DNA from 2 places in the Cedecea sp. Ae19-4 genome. Region 2 is predicted to be linked to the other one. Evidence: riboswitches for the same ligand, from Rfam matches in the RefSeq annotation. Region 2 holds a riboswitch; the other holds the start of a gene.
What was found. A riboswitch is a leader RNA that binds a small molecule or an ion and turns the genes downstream of it on or off. The one in region 2 is predicted to bind thiamine pyrophosphate.

Region 1 (3,423 bases), on a different contig from region 2:
CGAAAACGGCTCATCCATCAGCACTATCGGGCGCTTTTCGTAAAGCGTCCTGGCGATGGCGGCACGTTGCCTCATCCCGCCCGATAGCGAAGCTGGCAGGGCTTTGGCATAGCCAGCCAGCCCGACCTGCTCAATCAAATGTTCCGTCCATTGTCTGTCGACCGCCTCACCACGCAGGCGAGCTCCGAGGGCCACGTTCTGCTCAATGTTGAGCCACGGGTAGAGCAAATCTTTCTGCCCCATCCAGGCGATACGCCCGGCAACCGGCAGACCGTCGCTGCAGGTCACGCTTCCGCCACTGGCCTGCGCCAGCCCGGCGATAATCTTTAGCAGGCTGGTTTTACCGGCCCCGCTCGCGCCCAGCAGGGCAACGAAGCTGCTGCCGGGAATATCAAAATTCAGCTGCTCAAAAATGGTCTGCTGGCCAAAGCGCAGGCTGAGATCGCGCACCTGAATGCCCGGCGAAGTCGCGCTGTCGGTCATGAGGCATTCAGCCCCATCTGCCAGAACGCGGATTCAAGCTGCGTCGCGGTGGTAAAAATCTGTGATAGCTCTGAGAAACGGCTTTCCGCGCCACGCTGGTGGCCTACGTTTTCGAGCAACTGCACAGCGGCCCGCACGCCGGTGAGGTAGCCTTCATCGCCATAGTTACGGATCCAGTTCGCGTAGGGATTGCCTGCCATCACCGTGTCGGGGCTATGCAGCAGGCCAAGGCCGATTTCTGCATATCCGGCCACGCAGGGCAGCAGCGCAGCCAGCAGATCGAGCGCGTCGCCTGAATGGCCAATATCCAGCACGTAACGGGTGTAATTCATGGTTTCTGGCGCTTCCGCCTCGGCCACTATTTGCGCTTCGTCCAGGCCCCAGCTTCGACAGTAGGCCACATGGAGCGGCAGCTCGGAGACAATGGCATTCAGCGATGCGGTCGCGGTGCGCATTTCCGGCAGCGTGCGAAGCTTGCTGACCAGCAGGGCGTAGGCGCGGGCAAAATGAATCAGGAAAAGATAATCCTGGGTCAGATAGCGCTTGAATGCGGCTTCAGGCAGCGTGCCGACAGCAAGCTGCTGCAGAAAAGGGTGATCGACGTAATCCTGCCAGTGCTGGCCGGCCTGCTCGCGCAGTCGTCCGTAAAGACCGTTTTCGAAAAGTGGGGTGTACATGGGACCTCCTGGGTAAGTGGAGATCCGGGCGCGCAGAGGTATGAACAGACAATAACAGAGCTGTGATTGCCGACCGTCCCTTCGCTGGCATGACCCAGATCAGGTTCAAAGGGTTCGGCTTACGCCATCTCAGCCCATACAGGACACCCCTCGGAGGTGCCTGTTATACGACATTTACTTTTTGATTACAATCGCCGGGCGCTGTGTCTGACCTTGCTGAAAGCGACGATCCGTTTAGTGCGGTATCGCAATATTTTGCTGGCACTCGGGGCGGGAATTTTGTCACTGTAGGCCGGTTACCTACGAGTCTAAGGATGATATCCGATGAAAAAGATTGGTTTTCTCTCGTTTGGCCACTGGTCGCCTGCCGCCCAGTCCGGCACGCACTCTGCGGCGGATACGCTGCTGCAGTCCATCGATCTTGCCGTTGCTGCAGAAGAGCTTGGCGCGGACGGCGCTTACTTCCGCGTGCACCATTTTGCTCGTCAGCTAAGCTCGCCTTTCCCGCTGCTGGCGGCCATCGGGGCAAAAACCAAACGCATTGAAATCGGCACCGGCGTGATCGATATGCGCTATGAAAATCCGCTTTACATGGTGGAGGACGCGGGGGCGGCGGACTTGATATCCGGGGGCCGCCTGCAGCTTGGAATTAGCCGTGGCTCGCCGGAGCAGGTGATCGACGGCTGGCGATATTTTGGCTATGTGCCGGGCGAAGGAGAGACCGAAGCCGATATGGCGCGCCGTCATACCGAAGTGTTCCTCGAGGCGCTGAAAGGGGACGGTTTTGCCGAACCTAACCCGCAGCCGATGTTTCCTAATCCGCCGGGGTTGCTGCGTCTGGAGCCGTTTTCTGCCGGGCTGCGGGAGCGAATCTGGTGGGGAGCCAGCTCCAACGCGACCTCGGAGTGGGCCGCGAAGTTAGGGATGAACCTGCAAAGCTCCACGCTGAAAACCGATGAATCCGGCGAGCCGTTTCATATCCAGCAGGCGAAGCAAATCCGTGCTTATCGGGCCGCGTGGAAAGAGGCGGGCCATACGCGTGAGCCACGCGTTTCCGTCAGCCGCAGCATCTTCGCGTTAATGGACCAGCGCGACCGCAACTACTTCGGCGGCAGCGGCAAAGAAGGCGATCAGGTTGGCTACATCGAGCCACAAACCCGGGCCATTTTCGGCCGCAGCTATGCCGCTGAACCGGAACTGCTCATTAAGCAACTGGCGCAGGATGAAGCGATTGCTGAAGCCGACACGCTGCTGTTAACCGTGCCAAACCAGCTGGGCGTGGATTATAACGCGCACGTCATCGAATCTATTCTGAAGCACGTTGCACCAGAGTTGGGCTGGCGCTAAATAAAACAGGGAAAAGGTCATGCTATGAGCGAGGATTTTTACTGGATTAATGAGCCAAAAGTCTGGCAAGAAGGCGACGGCGGGCTGACGGTTGTCACCGATGAACAAACCGACTTCTGGCGCAAAACATGGTACGGGTTTGAGCGTTTCTCCGGCCATTTTTATGGCTGCAACGTGCGGGGGGATTTTACTTTCCAGGTGAAGGTCAAAGCTGAATTTAGCGCACTTTACGACCAGGCCGGCATCATGCTGCTGGGGGATGAATCCCACTGGCTAAAAGCGGGCATCGAGTTTAACGACGACGCGCCTGCCATTGGCAGCGTGCTGACGCAGGGCCATTCCGACTGGGCAACCGGCGTCTTTCCCGGTCAAGCAAATCTGTTTTGGATGCGCCTGACCCGAAAAGGGGACAGCCTGCGGCTGCAGTATTCCGTTGACGGCAAAAGCTGGCCGCTGCTGAGACTGGCGCATTTCCCCGGATTCGACGCATGCAGGGTAGGCGTGATGTGCTGCACCCCGCAGCGTGGCGGGCTGGCGGTGAACTTCGAAGAAATGATGCTGAGTGCCGCGCTGGATAAAGGACTGCACGATTTAAGTTAATCAGCCGTTTAGTCGGGCGGCGCCCCGCCAGACATTTGCCAGGCAGGGTTTCTCCTGGCGGGGACAAAGCCGGTAACGGGGCAAATGTTTTTCCGTTGGGCATTGAAAATAAAGTGCAAACGCTTCGCGCTTCATTCAGCCCGGTATAATTCGTAGTATATTGTGAGTATTGATGGTTATCAGGTGCTCTTCATGTCTTACTCCATCGGCGAATTTGCCCGGCTCTGCGGGATAAACGCCACCACGCTCCGTGCCTGGCAGCGTCGTTACGGCCTGCTCAAGCCGATGCGAACCGATGGCGGTCATCGGCAGTACA
Region 2 (3,423 bases):
CAACAACAATTCATCCGCCTGTGGCAATGCTGCGAAGGCAAACCTCAGGAAACCACGCTCAATGATTTAGCGGATTTGCTGAGCTGTTCCCGCCGCCATATGCGTACGCTGCTTAATGCGATGCAGGAAAAGGGCTGGCTAAGCTGGCAGGCGGAAGCCGGACGAGGCAAGCGCTCGCAGCTCACTTTCCTCTATACCGGGCTGGCGCTTCAGCAGCAGCGGGCGGAAGATCTGCTGGAGCAGGATCGCATCGATCAGTTGGTTCAAATCGTCGGCGACAAAGCCGCTGTCCGCCAGATGCTGATTTCTCATCTTGGCCGCAGCTTTCGCCAGGGTCGACACATTCTGCGTGTCCTTTACTATCGCCCGCTGCTAAATCTGCTGCCCGGCTCGGCGCTTAGGCGCTCCGAAACCCACATTGCCCGCCAGATATTTAGCGGTCTGACGCGTATAAATGAGGAAAATGGGGAACTCGAAGCGGATATTGCTCACCACTGGCAGCAAATTTCCCCTTTACGCTGGCGCTTCTTCCTGCGCCCAGGCATCCATTTCCATCACGGTCGCGAGCTGGACATGCTCGATATCATCTCTTCCCTGCAGCGCATCAACGCCCTGCCGCTTTTTGCCCATATCACGCAAATCACCTCGCCGACTATCTGGACACTGGATATCCACCTTAGTCAGCCGGATGACTGGCTGCCGTGGCTGTTGGGCAGCGTGAACGCCATGATCCTGCCGCGCGAATGGACAACGATGACAAATTTCGCCAGCCAGCCCATCGGCACGGGCCCCTATTCCGTGGCTCGGAACAACCGCAACCAGCTGAAGATCCACGCCTTTGATGATTACTTTGGCTTCCGGGCGCTCATTGACGAGGTCAACTTTTGGGTACTGCCGGAAGTTGGCGAGGAGTCCAGCTGCGGGGTGCAGCTCCAGGGTATGCCGGACAGTGAAAAAGCCGTCGAAAGCCGCCCGGAAGAAGGCTGCTACTATCTGCTGTTCGACAGCCGATCCAGCCTTGGCGTTGACGAAAGCGTGCGCCAGTGGATTGGGCATATTCTCTCCCCGGTTAACCTTATCTACCGCGCTACAGAGCAGTATCAGCAGTACTGGTTCCCGGCTTATGGTTTGCTCCCCCGCTGGCACCATTCGAGGCCCGGGCCGTTGCTCCCTAAACCCGCCGGGCTGGAGAGCATAACGCTCACCTACTACCGCGACCACGTAGAGCACCGGGTGATCAGCAGCATCATGACCGAATTACTGGCAGAGCAGGGCGTGAAGCTGGTTGTGCAGGAGATAGACTATGCTGAGTGGCATCAGGGCGAGGCCGAAAGCGACATCTGGCTGAACAGCGTGAACTTCACCATGCCGCTGGAATACTCTCTGTTTGCCCAGCTTTACGAAGTCCCGCTGATTCAAAAATGCATCCCTGGCGACTGGCAGGGCGATGCCCGTCGCTGGCACAGCAAAACGTTGGCCCTGCCTGAATGGTGCAAGCAAATGCTGGAGCGCAATGACGTTATCCCATTGATTCACCACTGGTTGCGCATTGAAGGCCAGCGCAGTATGCGCGGGGTGCGGATGAACACGCTAGGCTGGTTTGATTTCAAATCTGCCTGGTTTGCCCCACCGGGCCCATAACGCTTCCGTAACCCAAAGGAAATCAGTAGAATCCTCCCTGCTCAACGGGGTGCCAGGACAGTTTGTCCGCGCTGAGATAATACCCGTCGAACCTGATCCGGATAACGCCGGCGAAGGGATTTGAGACACTCAACTCAATTCCTTTGCCCCCTTTTACTGAGGTGCAAAGTGTTCAAAAAATTTCTGCCGCTGCTGGCGCTGGCCGCCATGCCCGTTTTCGCTAAACCTGTATTAACCGTCTACACCTACGACTCGTTCGCCGCCGACTGGGGCCCAGGCCCGGCGGTGAAGAAAGCCTTTGAGGCCGACTGTAACTGCGAGCTAAAATTTGTGGCGCTGGAAGACGGCGTTTCTCTGCTGAACCGCGTACGCATGGAAGGCAAGAACAGCAAAGCAGACGTCGTGCTGGGGCTGGACAACAACCTGGTAGAAGCCGCCACGCAAACCAAACTGTTTGCCCCCTCTAACGTCGAAAACGCCACCCTTCAGGTGCCCGGCGGCTGGAAGAACACCACTTTCGTGCCTTACGATTACGGCTACTTTGCTTTCGTATACGACAAGAACAAGCTAAAAAACCCGCCCAAAAGCCTGAAAGAGCTGGTTGAAAGCGATCAAAAATGGAAGGTCATTTACGAAGATCCGCGCACCAGCACTCCAGGGCTTGGCCTGCTGCTGTGGATGCAAAAAGTGTACGGTGACAAAGCCCCGGAAGCCTGGCAAAAGCTGGCGAAAAAAACCGTCACCGTCACCAAAGGCTGGAGCGAAGCTTACGGCTTGTTCCTGAAAGGGGAAGCCGACCTGGTACTGAGCTACACCACCTCCCCGGCCTACCACATCATCGAAGAGAAGAAAGACAACTACGCCGCCGCGGATTTCAGCGAAGGGCATTATCTGCAGGTTGAAGTCGCGGGCCGACTGGCGAACAGCAAGCAGCCTGAACTCGCCGAGAAATTTATCAAATTCATCACCACGCCAGGTTTCCAGAACACCATTGCTACCGGCAACTGGATGTATCCGGTGACCAACGTGGCATTACCTGCGGGCTTCGACAGCCTGGTGAAGCCGCAAACCACACTGGAATTTCTCCCTCAGCAGGTGGCCACCCAGCGCGCAGAATGGATCAATGAATGGCAACGCGCCGTCAGCCGCTAATACCAGGCTGGCTGTATCCAGGGCTCTTTGCCGCAACGCTGGTCGTGGCGGTAGCCCTGGCGGCTTTTCTGGCGCTGTGGCTTAACGCTCCGCAGACGGATGTCTTTGCCATATTGCGGGACGACTATCTTTGGCACGTCCTGCGCTTTTCCTTCTGGCAGGCCTTTCTTTCCGCCGCACTTTCCGTTTTCCCGGCCATCTTTTTAGCCCGCGCGCTCTACCGCCGCCGCTTTCCTGGCCGACTGGCGCTGCTGAGGCTGTGCGCCATGACGCTGGTGCTGCCGGTGCTGGTCGCCGTTTTCGGTATTCTTTCCGTTTATGGGCGAGAAGGCTGGCTGGCCACGCTCTGCGGCTGGCTGGGCGTTGAATGGCACTTTTCCCCTTATGGCCTGCAGGGCATCCTGCTGGCGCACGTCTTCTTTAATATGCCGATGGCGACCCGTCTTCTGCTGCAGGCGCTGAACAATATCCCTTCGGAACAGCGTCAGCTGGCGGCACAGCTGGGGATGCAGGGCTGGTATTTCTTCCGTTTCGTCGAGTGGCCCTGGCTGCGCCGCCAGCTACTCCCGGTTGGCGCCCTGATTTTTATGCTTTGCTTCGCCAGCTTCGCCACCGTGCTTTCTCTGGGCG

Region 1: it holds a riboswitch for thiamine pyrophosphate, as region 2 does, so the genes downstream of both, AAIE02_RS09995 (TenA family protein) here and thiB (thiamine ABC transporter substrate binding subunit) in region 2, are expected to answer to the same signal.

What each region holds. Positions count from the first base shown of each region.
Region 1 is NZ_JBCHWG010000001.1:2,098,220-2,101,642, reverse strand. Features, by position in the region: gene AAIE02_RS10000 (ABC transporter ATP-binding protein) at 1-483, opposite strand, end outside; gene AAIE02_RS09995 (TenA family protein) at 480-1,160, opposite strand; TPP riboswitch at 1,220-1,321, opposite strand; gene AAIE02_RS09990 (LLM class flavin-dependent oxidoreductase) at 1,485-2,507, shown strand; gene AAIE02_RS09985 (DUF1349 domain-containing protein) at 2,532-3,107, shown strand; gene AAIE02_RS09980 (MerR family transcriptional regulator) at 3,300-3,423, shown strand, end outside.
Region 2 is NZ_JBCHWG010000002.1:1,019,430-1,022,852, reverse strand. Features, by position in the region: gene sgrR (HTH-type transcriptional regulator SgrR) at 1-1,641, shown strand, start outside; TPP riboswitch at 1,677-1,778, shown strand; gene thiB (thiamine ABC transporter substrate binding subunit) at 1,810-2,793, shown strand; gene thiP (thiamine/thiamine pyrophosphate ABC transporter permease ThiP) at 2,769-3,423, shown strand, end outside.